Regions from separate parts of the Streptomyces sp. NPDC007346 genome, predicted to be linked through region 3. Evidence: riboswitches for the same ligand, from Rfam matches in the RefSeq annotation. Region 3 holds a riboswitch; each other region holds the start of a gene.
What was found. Region 3 has a riboswitch for cyclic di-AMP ahead of AB0917_RS13470 (NlpC/P60 family protein). Riboswitches for the same ligand answer to the same signal wherever they lie in the genome.
Positions count from the first base shown of each region.

Region 1 (2,967 bases), on a different contig from region 3:
GGCCGCGCCATGCAGGCACTCAGGGTCCGGGTTCCGTACGGAGCCCAGGGCGACCTGGTGCGGGTGCACCCCGGCGAGGAGTGGCTGTACCTCCTCGAAGGGCGGCTGCGGGTCGCCCTGGGGGAGACCGTGCACGATCTGGACCCGGGCGACAGCGCCCACTTCGACTCGCTCACACCGCACCGAATCGCCGCCCTGGACCGGGGCGGGGCGGAGCTCCTCTTCGTCCACTCCCTGCTCCAGAGCCCCGCGGCCGAGCTCTGCCTCGGCAACGCGCTCCACGCGCGCTGACCCCCATTCGTCCCACCGGCCGCGAGGCCGGCAGAGAGGACCGTCATGTCCGATTCCGAGCGCTACGACCCGTTGAGCCCGAGACACCCCAAAATCGCCAAGGACTCGCAGGAGCGGCGGATGCCGCGCGGTCTGGTGATCCGGCTCGTGGCCTACCTGGTGGTCGGCCATGTGCTCGCGGCCTTCCTCTACCTGCTCTTCATGGTGGCGGGCGCCGAGTGACCGCTCAGCCCTGGTCGAGCAGCCGCTCGCGCAGCCGCTCCCGGGTCTCGGCGGAGACGTTCAGCCCCTCCGCCAGGTAGCGGTCCGTCGTGCCCCAGGTCTCGTCGATGGCCGTGAACGCCGCCGTGAGGTAGGAGGCCTGCGCCCCGAAGAGCGGGTTGAGCAGCTCCATCACCTCGGCGGACATCCCGGTCTCGGACATGTCCGAGCGCTGCACCTTGTACCGGCGGTGGGGGTCGTCGGACTTGAGGTAGTCCGCCTCGATCGCCTCGCGCTCGACACCGACCGCGAGCAGCGAGACCGCGATCGAGAGACCAGCCCGGTCCTTGCCCGCCGCGCAGTGCATCAGGGCGGGCACGCTGTCCTGCGCCAGCGCGTGCAGTACGCGGCTGTGCTCGCCGGTGCGGTCCAGGATGGTGGAGCGGTACATGTCGATCATGCGCTCGGCGGCCTTGCCGTGCGCCAGGATCGAGCGCAGCTGTTCGATGTTCCCGTCGCGCACCAGCCGCCAGAACTCGGCTCCGTCGGCCGGGTCGGTGAGCGGAATGCTGACATTGCGGACACCGGCCAGCTCGATGTCGTACCCGTCGAGCTTGTGGTCGGCGGAGTTGCGGAAGTCGAAGACGGTGTGCAGCCCGAGCCCGCTCAGGAAGAGCGCGTCCTCGGCGGTGGCATGCGCCAGGTGGCCGCTCCGGTAGAGCCTGCCGAAGGCGGTGCGCCGCCCGTCCGTGGTGGGGAGCCCGCCCACGTCGCGGAAGTTGCGGACTCCGGTCAGTGCGGTCTCGGTCGGCGGGACCTGTGGCACCTGCTGCGTCACGGTGGCTCCTGGAATCTCTGGCGTCGGCGCGGCTCTCCGGCGAGGGCGCTCCTGTGACGATACGACATCGATTCACCGGGAAAACGGCGGTCCACTGACAGGTTGTCAGGGCTCGCGCCCAGGGTGTGTCCGTATTGGTGTATTTCGTGGAACATGCCCTGCTAATGGGGGAGATGGGATTCCGTAGGTGAGCGGGATCATATCCGTGACGGACCGTGGCGGCGGCGCCCGGACGCTTTCCCGGTATCCGTAAGGAAAGCCAAGATCCGTAATCCACGGAGTGTGACGGGAAAACCGGAGCGATATTGAATCGATGATTCCGGTGTGCAACCGACGGCTTGTTCCGCTCGTCCTGACTCGCTTACGGTCACGTCAATCCGGACGGACCGCCTAATCCTGCCGCCGCCCGGAATTCGCACCCACCCACTCACGCGTGGCAGGAGCGGGGGAACCAGGTAAGCCGCCGGCCCGGAGCGATCCGGACCGGCTCGGGGTGAAGTCGCCACCCGGCGGCCGGGCATCTCCAGCCCGAACCCGACAGCTCACCTCGCAGGCGCCGGAGAGGAACTTCCCCATGCCCGCACAGGGTAAGCACCGTCGTCCCAAGTCCGGCCCGATCCACCGCGGCGTCCTCGCCGCGGGCACCGGCGGCGCCGTACTCGCGCTCCCGCTGATCGGCGCCACCGGCGCGCACGCCGCGGAGAAGGCGGCCCCCGCCGCCAAGCCCGCCGCCGCCTCGGCCACCGCCGCCCAGTCCGCCCCGCAGGCCGCACCCGCCAAGGCGAAGGCCGCCCCGAAGACGTACTCCGTCGTCTCGGGCGACTACCTCGCGAAGATCGCGGCCGAGCAGCAGGTCAAGGGCGGCTGGCAGAAGCTGTACCAGGACAACCGCTCGACCGTCGGCGGGAACCCCAGCCTGATCTTCCCGGGCATGAAGCTCACCCTCGGGGCCAAGGCGTCCGGCTCGGCCGCCCCTGCGGAGGCCAAGAAGGCCGCCCCGGCCCCCAAGGCCGCCCCGAAGAAGGCCGCCCCGAAGAAGGCCGCCCCGAAGAAGGCCGCGCCGAAGAAGGCGGCCCCGGCCCCCGAGGCCGCGCCGAAGGAAGCCCCGAAGGGCGACACCATCTCGGCCGACGACTCCGAGCGCTCGGGCACCTCCGCGCAGACCGGCTCGTCCCGGTCCACCGGCTCCGGCTGGACCGCCCCGCTGGACAGCGCCAACGTCACCACCCAGTACCGCGCTTCCGGCTCCAGCTGGTCCAGCGGTTACCACACCGGCTCGGACTTCCGGGCCGCCTCCGGCACGCCCGTCCGCGCCATCGGTCCGGGCACCGTGGTCTCGGCCGGCTGGAGCGGTTCGTACGGCAACGAGGTCGTCATCCGGCACGACGACGGTATGTACTCCCAGTACGCCCACCAGTCCTCGCTGAGCGTCTCCGCCGGCCAGACCGTCTCCGGTGGCCAGCAGATCGGCCTCTCCGGCTCGACCGGCAACTCCACCGGCCCGCACCTCCACTTCGAGGTCCGCACCGGCCCGAGCTACGGCTCGGACGTCGACCCGATCGCCTACCTGCGCCAGCACGGCGTCTCCCTCTGACCCGAGGGCGACACAAAGTGACCGCGGGGGGGTGCGCGGCTGC
Region 1 is NZ_JBEYKR010000088.1:25,534-28,500, forward strand. Features, by position in the region: gene AB0917_RS22155 (XRE family transcriptional regulator) at 1-291, shown strand, start outside; gene AB0917_RS22160 (DUF6126 family protein) at 337-513, shown strand; gene AB0917_RS22165 (tyrosine-protein phosphatase) at 518-1,330, opposite strand; cyclic di-AMP (ydaO/yuaA leader) riboswitch at 1,741-1,901, shown strand; gene AB0917_RS22170 (LysM peptidoglycan-binding domain-containing M23 family metallopeptidase) at 1,905-2,924, shown strand.
Region 1: another riboswitch for cyclic di-AMP. It lies ahead of AB0917_RS22170 (LysM peptidoglycan-binding domain-containing M23 family metallopeptidase); the one in region 3 lies ahead of AB0917_RS13470 (NlpC/P60 family protein).

Region 2 (2,967 bases), on a different contig from region 3:
CGGCCTCGAACGCGCCGGTGGAGGCGCCGGACGGTACGGCAGCACGGCCCGTGCTGCCGTCGTCGAGGCCAACCTCGACCTCGACCGTGGGGTTACCCCGGGAGTCGAGGATTTCCCTGGCTACGACGACGTCGATGGACGGCACGAGGCATCTCCTTCTGGGATATGACGCTGATGGTGCAGGGTCACTGTGGCCTTGCGACACGAGCCTAACCGGCCCGGCCGCGTCAGTCGGCCGACCGCCCGTCTCCTGGGACGAAAAAGGACCCAAGAGCCCGCATCACGGGACGAATCTCTAGAAATCTACTGGCCGGTAACAAGTGATGGCGCCACGTTGCCGACAAGAGGTGAACGAAAGACCCCGGCCCGGCGCGCACGGGGGGAGAGCGCGCCGGGCCGGGGAGCCGTGCGAGGGAGGGTGCCGCCGGACCCCCTCCCTCCGGGGAGGAGAGGCCCTCCGGGAAGGAGGGACGGCTGTTACTTCAGGTGGAGCTGCTGACCCGGGAAGATCAGGTCCGCGTCCTTGACGATGTCGTCGTTGAGCTTGAAGAGCTTGCTCCAGCCGCCCTTGACGCCTTCCTTCTGAGCGATCTTGCTCAGGGTGTCGCCGGGCTTGACCTTGTACTCGCCGTCGCCCTTCTGGACCTTCTCACCGGTCGGGGTGGTGACGGTCTTCTTGGAGCTCTCGGCCTTGGGGGCGGCCGGGGCGGTGCGCTGCTCGCTGCGCGTGGTGGGCTGCTCGGCCTTGCGCTCGGGCTGCGCCTGCTGGGGCTTGCTCTGCGACTGGCCGGAGCCGGTGTTCACGCCCGGGTCCACACCGTCGTTGGTGAGGCCGCCCGCGCCGGCGCAGGCCCAGGCACCCGGGCCCTGCATGGCGAGGAGCTTCTCGGCGGTGGCGATCTGCTGGTCCTTGGAGGCCAGGTCGGCACGGGAGGCGTACTGCGTACCGCCGGCGGCGGCCCAGCTCGACTGCGAGAACTGCAGCCCGCCGTAGTAGCCGTTGCCGGTGTTGATGGACCAGTTGCCGCCGGACTCGCACTGGGCGACGGCGTCCCAGGTGGCGACGGAGGCGGCGGAAGCGTTGGTCGCGCCCATCAGCGGGACGGCGACGGCGGCACCGGTGATACCCGCCAGGGTGGCGAAACGGACGGTCTTCGAGGGGCGGCGGTGCTTGCCCTTGCTGTTCAGCAGCATGGAACGGATCTCCTCACCGACGCCTACGAGGTGAGCTGTCGGGTTCGGGCTGATGAGTTGCCCGGTCGCGCGGCCTTGCGCACGACTTCACCCCAAGCCGGTCCCGTACGTCCCCGTCCTTCGAAGGGGCCGTGCGGACCCGGCGGCCTACCTGGGTCCCCCGCTCCTGCCTACGGCGCTTTACGCGTCTGTTCCCTTCGACCGACGGCAGGATTCGGCGTGACGGTCGACGGGGCCCGCGGTGCGAGCGGTTCCGACCGTAAACACAGGCAACCTCGACATTCAAAGACGGACATACTGGGCCAATTGGCGCTTACTTGCTCACCCTGACGGATCGTTTTTGCAGGTCGGAGGGGATCTGCGCCGACCAGGCGGACGCGACACGCCAGTTGCAGCAAAGAGACCCATGTCTCACTTACACATAAGTGGACATAGGCCTCTGAACTACCCGCGATTTCGGGGTGTTTTCCCGAATTGGATCAGTTGGCGGCAGGCTCCTCGGCGCCCTGCCCGGCACCCTCCTGGTCGGCCTGCTCCAGCCCCAGATCCAGGCTCTGTCCGGGCAGGATCAGGTCCGGGTCGGGCCCCAGGAGGTCCTTGTTGGCCTCGTACAGGCCGGTCCAGCCCTGGGGAAGTTCCTGTGCGTCAGCAATCGCCCAGAGGCTGTCCCCGGGCTGCACGGTGTAGCCGCCGTCGACGACCGCGCCGCCGTCCCGCGCGTCGCCCTCGCCCCGCGAGGCGTGCCGGCCGGACTCACGGGGGCCGTTCTCCTGGCCCACCGCTCCGGCCTCCTCCGGCGCCGGAGCGCCCCGGTGCTTGCCTCCGGTGCGGTCGGCGCCCTGCGAGGCGCCGGGGGCGGTCGTGGAGGGCTGCGAGGCGTCAGGGGCGCCGGGAGTGCCGGTCTTTCCGGCGGTGGGCGGTGCGGACGGCCGGGGCGAGGAGTCGGGCGTGTCGCCGCCGCCCTTGCCACCCGTGCCGGCCTCGCCGGACCTACCGGCCTCGCCGCCCTTGTCCGCGTTGCTTCCCTTACCCGCCTTGTCGGTCGAGCCCGCCTTGCCGGAACCTTCCGCTTCACCCGTTTCATCCGCTTCGTCCGCCGGGGCGGTCGTCGGGTCCTGGGTGGGGTCGGCGGAGGGGGTCGTGCCGGGGTCGACGCCGGGCAGGCCGCCGTCCACCGCGAGGCCCGAGATGACGGCGCAGCTCGGCCACGCCTGCGGGCCCTTGTCGCCCAGGACCTTCTCGGCGACGGCTATCTGCTGCGAACGGCTGGCGAGGTCGGCCCGCTCCGCGTAGGCGGTGCCGCCATACGCCGACCAGGTCTCCTGCGAGAACTGGAGCCCGCCGTAGTAGCCGTTGCCGAGGTCGGCGCTCCACATGCCGCCGCTCTCGCACTCCGCGACCCGGTCCCAGGTGGTGGCGTCGGCCGCGTGTGCGCCTGCCGCGCCGAGGAGCGGAATGGCGATGGCCGATCCGGTCACGCCTGCGGCGACGACGATGGCGGGTGCCTGACGAGGGCGGCGGTGTCTGCCGTTCGCGGAGCCCATGGGGTTTGCCTTCCGTGCGACTGACAAGCAGGAACTGAGGAGCCTGAAGCTCACGAGCATGCTGTTGAGCAAGTGACGGCCGGGCCAACGGTGAACGGTGGCCGACGCGTCGAACCGTGAACCTAGCGGGACTCGAACGCATGTCACAAGTCGGTGCAGCGCAGATCACGTGAAAGTCACAGAGGTGACAGCGTGTCACCTTCGTCGAGCCGTCGTCCCGGCTCGAACT
Region 2 is NZ_JBEYKR010000006.1:105,995-108,961, reverse strand. Features, by position in the region: gene eno (phosphopyruvate hydratase) at 1-145, opposite strand, end outside; gene AB0917_RS03795 (transglycosylase family protein) at 478-1,194, opposite strand; cyclic di-AMP (ydaO/yuaA leader) riboswitch at 1,200-1,382, opposite strand; gene AB0917_RS03790 (transglycosylase family protein) at 1,674-2,738, opposite strand; gene AB0917_RS03785 (cytochrome P450) at 2,915-2,967, opposite strand, start outside.
Region 2: another riboswitch for cyclic di-AMP. It lies ahead of AB0917_RS03795 (transglycosylase family protein); the one in region 3 lies ahead of AB0917_RS13470 (NlpC/P60 family protein).

Region 3 (2,967 bases):
ATCAGCCGCTTGGAGTCGGCGGCGTCGTAGATCGAGAACGACGAGGTGAAGCCGAGCTTCTTCGACTCGCGGCGCAGGATGCGGACGCACGCGCTGTGGAAGGTCATGACCCACATGGCGTTGGCGCGCGGGCCCACCAGCTGCTCGACGCGCTCCTTCATCTCACCGGCGGCCTTGTTGGTGAAGGTGATCGCGAGGATCTGCCCCGGGTGCACCCCGCGCTCGGCCAGCAGGTGGGCGATGCGGTGGGTGAGCACCCGGGTCTTGCCGGAGCCGGCCCCGGCGACGATGAGCAGCGGGGAGCCCGCGTGCACGACGGCGGCGCGCTGCTCGGTGTTGAGCCCGTCGAGCAGCGCCGCGGCGTCGAGGACCGGGCGCGGGTGGCCGTCCCGGTAATACCCGTCCCGGGGCGGCGGGGGCGCGTCGAAGACGCCCTCGAAGAGTCCCTCCGGCACCGCTTCGGGTGCGTGGTCCTCGGGGGGCGGCGGCGGGCCGTCCTCCGCGGGCTGGAGGCCGGTCAGGAAACTGTCGTCAAAGAGGCTGCTCATCGCCATCCGAGTCTAGGCTGCCGCACCGACAACCTTCCGCCGAAGGCCGCGGACGGCCGGGCACACCGGTACGCACGGAGAGCGGACGTCGACGTTCCGTGAAGGAACGCCCGGTCGGAGGGGGTGCGGGGCCCCGGATCCGAGAAGGTCACGAAAATGTATCGGGCATATCGCTCACCCTCCTTCCCAGCGGTGCCGCGGGTTGGCTAGCGTGCTCGGTCAGGTGATCCGTATCTCCCTGAGGCGAACCGCGTCTCACGGTCACCTCTGCCGAATCCGTGCTGCCCACCCAGCGGTCCGGAACCGGGGACCCACACGCAGAACCGGGGTGAATCGGTCCGTACCCTCGTATCCGGACCGTAGGACAGCCTTCCGTTCCGTCCGAACCCGACAGCTAACCCGGTAGGCGGTCCACGGAAGGAGATGCCGGTCTTGGCATCGCATCGCAAGCCGCGCACGAAGGTGCGCACCACCCCCGCCGTCGGGTTCACGACGGCCGCGCTGGCCTCGGTGACGCTGCTCTCCACGCAGAGCGCGACAGCGGCCCCCGCGGAGCCGAAGCCGGCCATCGAGGACGTGCAGAAGAAGGTCGACGAGCTCTACCGGCAGGCGGGCAGCGCGACCCAGCAGTACAACCGCGCCAAGGCCGCCTCCACGGCCCAGCGCACCAAGGTCGACACGCTGCTCTCCGACGTGGCGAAGCGGACCGAGAGGATCAACGAGGCGCGCCGGGAGCTGGGGGCCTTCGCGGCCGCGCAGTACCGCACCGGCGGCATCACCCCCACCGCGACCTTCTTCCTGGCGGACGACCCGCAGGGGTACTTCGACCAGAGCCGGCTGATGAGCCGGGCGACGGAGCGGCAGCAGAAGGCCGTCGACGACTTCCGTACGCAGCAGGCCGCGGCGTCGAAGAAGCGCGCGGAGGCCGTGAAGAGCCTGGAGGCGCTCACCAGGACCCAGGCCACGCTCCGCTCCAGCAAGCAGGACGTGCAGACCAAGCTCACCGAGGCCCGGTCCCTGCTGTCGAGGCTGACCGCCGAGGAGAAGGCGCGGCTGGCGGAGCTGGAGCGCAAGAAGGAGGCCGAGGCCAAGGAGAAGGCGGAGAAGCTGGCCCGCCGCCAGGCCGCCGAGAAGAAGGAGCGCGAGGAGGCCGAGCAGGCCGAACAGAAGGCGCGGGAGGAGGCCGCGAAGGAGTCCGGCTCCGGTTCCGGCAGCGGTACGGGTACGGGGACGAGCCCGGGGGCCGGTACGGGCACGGGCACGGGGACCGGTGCCGACAGCGGCTACGCCACCAAGGCCGAGAAGGTGCTGGCCTTCGCCCGCGCCCAGATCGGCAAGCCGTACGTGTGGGGGGCCTCGGGCCCGGCCTCGTACGACTGCTCGGGGCTGACCCAGGCGGCCTGGCGGGAGGCGGGCGTGACCCTGCCCCGGACCACCTGGGACCAGGTGAAGGTCGGCACCCGGGTCGCCACGTCCGACCTCCAGCCCGGGGACCTCGTCTTCTTCTACGACGACATCAGCCACGTCGGCATCTACAAGGGCGACGGGATGATGATCCACGCCCCGAAGCCGGGGACGAACGTCCGCGAGGAGTCGATCTACTACATGCCGATCTACGGCAGTGTGCGCCCGGCGTAGGACGGACGGCGCACAGCCCCGCGGGGGCTGTGCGCCCGGGGCCGCTCAGCTCCAGAGCGTGGCGATGAAGATGTTGGCGACCGTCAGCCCGCCGACCGCCGCGAACGCGCCCTTCTCCACCTTCTCCTCGTCCCGCTTGACGTAGACCAGGGCGAGGATGACGACGAGGAGCAGCAGCTTCACGCCGATCTTGACGTTGTTCACGGCCTGGTCGTCGGCCTGGTTGAGCCCGACCAGGGCGACGCCGGTGACCAGCATGGTCAGCGCGCCGTGCAGCATGGCCGGGACGAAGCGTGCGGTGCCCGCGCCGATGGCCTTCATCTGCGTCAGGAAGCCGCCCAGCAGGGAGGCGATGCCGATGATGTGCAGGGCGACGAAGACGCCGATGAGTGCGTTCATGGTTCCGGAGCCTAGCCATGGCCGGAGCAGCACCATTCAGTGAGGTAAGCCTTTCCTGGGCCCTTCGCCGGAACGGTGCGCTCTGCGCCCGAACCTGCCGGAATGATCAATTCCGGCTCCACGTCTCCGGTCATCCGGCAACGCCGAACCGTCACATCCGGGCAATAGCTGTCATGGCGACCCTTTTCCCCGTGGCCGGATTAGCGTCCCTGGCGGACCTGTCGGCATCCCCCGGCGGGCAGCCGACAGGAAGGATGCCGCCCTCGTGGCAGCGCACCGGAAATCCGCTCACCGGAAACCCAAGCAGCGCCCGTTCACCGGCCCTGCTGCCCGCACCGCCGCCACCCTGGCGCTCGCCGGGGCCGCCACCGCCACCTCGGCC
Region 3 is NZ_JBEYKR010000040.1:28,800-31,766, reverse strand. Features, by position in the region: gene pcrA (DNA helicase PcrA) at 1-548, opposite strand, end outside; cyclic di-AMP (ydaO/yuaA leader) riboswitch at 807-973, shown strand; gene AB0917_RS13470 (NlpC/P60 family protein) at 972-2,186, shown strand; gene AB0917_RS13465 (hypothetical protein) at 2,232-2,585, opposite strand; gene AB0917_RS13460 (C40 family peptidase) at 2,851-2,967, shown strand, end outside.

Region 4 (2,967 bases), on a different contig from region 3:
GGTCGGTGCCCAGGCGGCGCAGCGACTGCTCGGCCGCGGCCTTGATGGTGGCGGCGGAGAGCCCCTTGTAGTCGGGGTGGGCGCCGACCTTGGTGGCCACGACGATGTCGGAGCGGTTGGAGCGCGAGGCGAGCCACTTGCCGATGACGGTCTCCGACTCGCCGCCGTGGTTGCCCTCGATCCAGGCGCTGTAGGCGTCGGCGGTGTCGACGAAGTTGCCGCCGGCCGCGGCGTACGCGTCCAGGACGGCGAAGGACTGGTCCTCGTCGGCCGTCCAGCCGAAGACGTTGCCGCCGAGGGAGAGGGGGAAGACCTGGAGGCCGGAGCTGCCGAGTGTGCGCAGAGAAGTCATGTGCGTGTTCAACGGCGGTGGTGGAGCTGGGTATTCCACGTCCTGCCGCGGACCCGGGCAGACCGGCAGCCCTGACGTCGGGGGGTGAGCGTCAGGGCTGCCGGGGTTTCGGGGGCACGACCGCGCGCGGTTACCGTCTCGCGCGACGGCGGCGCGGCAACGCACGGACTCGGCAGTGCGGCAACGTACGCGCTCAGCGGTGCGGCAACGCACGCACTCTGCCGTGCGGCAACGCACACGCTCAGCCGTGCGGTCCCCGCGCCCGCGAACGAACGGGCGGGCGCGGGAGTGGGGACCTCAGACGGAGAGGCCCTTGCTGTTCAGCCAGGCGATCGGGTCCATGGCCGAGCCACCGGCGGTGCGGACCTCCAGGTGGAGGTGGACACCGGTCACGTTGCCGGTGGCGCCCATGCGGCCGATGGTGTCGCCGGTGCTGACCTGCTGGCCGACCGAGACGTCGATCGAGGACTGGTGGGCGTACCAGATCTCCGTGCCGTCCTCCAGCTGGAGGACCGTGCGGTAGCCGTACGACTGGGCCCAGCCGGCCGCCGTGATCGTGCCGCTGTGCACGGCCTTGAGCGGCGAACCGGCCGCCCCGGCGAAGTCCGTGCCGGTGTGCTGGCCGGAGGACCACAGCGCGCCGGACTGACCGTAGGTCGAGGTGATCGTGTACGAGGAGGCGGGCAGGGTGTAGCTGGCGCGGAGCTTGGCGAGGCGCTCTTCCTCGGCCTTCTTCTTCGCCGCTTCCTCGGCCGCCTTCTTCTCGGCGGCGATCTTGGCCTTGGCCTCGGCCTCCGCCGCGTCCTGCTGCTTCTTCGCCTCGGCGGCGGCCTTCTCGGCCGCGGCCTTCTCCTCGGCGGCCTTGGCCTCGGCGTCGGCGCTGGCCTGCTGCTGCTCGGCCTGCTGGAGGATGCGGGCGCGCAGGGCCTCGCCCGCATCGGTGGTGCCCTGCTCGGCCTCGGCGGTCGTGATGCCCGCGGAGGTCAGCGGTGCGGCGGCGACCGGCGCGGCCTCGGCGGTGTCGTCGCCGGACATGAACACGCCGACGCCGGGAAGGGACTTGGCGTCGGGGAGGTTGTCCGCGATGGAATCGGGAAGAGAGATGGAGACCGGCGGCTTGCTCTGGGCGGTGGCCATGCCACCCGCGCCGACGGCCGCTATGACGCCGACCCCGAGGACGGTGGAGCTACGGGCGAGGCCTCGCTGCTTGGCCACGCGGTGCTTGCCGCGCACGGGACGGATGGACTCCGCGGTGGGGTTCCACTCCTCCCAGGTGCGCTCCTCGTCACCGAAGGTATCGGCACTGAAGGGTGACGGGGCCTCAGGGGCAGGCTTGTTGGACGCCACGTGGGCGCACTCCTTTCCTTCCTTCTCGCCTACCGGGTTAGCTGACGGGTTCGGAGCAGGAAGGTCTCCTACGGGCCCCTCCGTCTCTCACGAGACACAGGCGTCCGATTCACCCCATGTAGGTGGTTCCCCGGTTCCCTTGCGGGATTCGGCGCTCGCGCACGGCGCCGTCTCTGACGACGGCTGTGACGACCGCGCTGCGTTATCGAACGTTAATAGACAGACGGGCCCGATTCCAAGCTGTTCCTGTTGATCATTAACGGCTACAGCAGGGACTTACCACCCACAAGCGGTCTGAATCGGGCGTCCTGACGGCCACTCGGCCACACCTCTTTTTCTGACGGTGTGTCAAATGTTATGCGGAGCGGCGCCCTTCAACTACGCACCGTGTCATCGCCCCGGCCGACGATCTTCACCGTCGTCCGTCGCGGCGGCTGTCCCTCCGCCGGCCGGCTGACCGCGAGCAGCGCCATGTCGTCCGTCGACCGCCCCCCGGTGTGCAGCCGTACGTCGTCGGTGAGCGCCGAGAGCAGCTCCTGGGGGCCGGGGAAGATCCGGCCGCGCAGCCGGGCCGCCGGGTCGTAGAAGGCCCCGTTCGCGTCCCGCGCCTCGGAGAGGCCGTCCGTGAAGGCGAGCAGCGTCGAACCGGCGGGCAGCTCCCACTCGTCGGCCCGGTCGGGCCACACGCCGAGGTCCATCCCCAGCGGCAGCGCGGGCTCGGACGGCGCGAGGACCTCCAGGGCCCCGTCCGCGTGGAGCAGGATCGGCTCGGGGTGGCCGCGGTTGACCAGCCGCAGCGAGGCCGAACCGGTCGGGATCTCGGCCAGTACGGCGGTGATGAACCCCTCCATGGCGTCCAGCCCGTACCGCCGGGTCCCCTCCCGCGCCAGCGCCCGCTCCAGCCGCTGCGCCACCCCCTCCAGGGACCGCTCCTGCTCGGCGGCCTCCCGGAACGCGCCGATGATCACCGCCACCGCCTCCACGGCGTCCAGCCCCTTGCCGCGCACGTCACCGACGACCAGGCGTACGCCGTACGGGGTGTCCGCCACCGCGAACAGGTCCCCGCCGACGAACTCGTCCGCCTGCGCCGCCTCGTACCGCGCGGCCACCTGGAGCCCGCCGATCCGCTCCGCCGGGGTCGGCAGCACGGCCCGCATGGCGGTCTCCGCGATGACCCGCGCCGAGGCCAGCTGCTCGTTGCTGCGGCGCACGACCCCGTTGATGACGAGGGCCAGGGCCGAGGCGGTGAGGACGGTGATCAGCTCGAT
Region 4 is NZ_JBEYKR010000022.1:19,213-22,179, forward strand. Features, by position in the region: gene AB0917_RS09415 (aldo/keto reductase) at 1-352, opposite strand, end outside; gene AB0917_RS09420 (M23 family metallopeptidase) at 650-1,699, opposite strand; cyclic di-AMP (ydaO/yuaA leader) riboswitch at 1,711-1,863, opposite strand; gene AB0917_RS09425 (PP2C family protein-serine/threonine phosphatase) at 2,074-2,967, opposite strand, start outside.
Region 4: another riboswitch for cyclic di-AMP. It lies ahead of AB0917_RS09420 (M23 family metallopeptidase); the one in region 3 lies ahead of AB0917_RS13470 (NlpC/P60 family protein).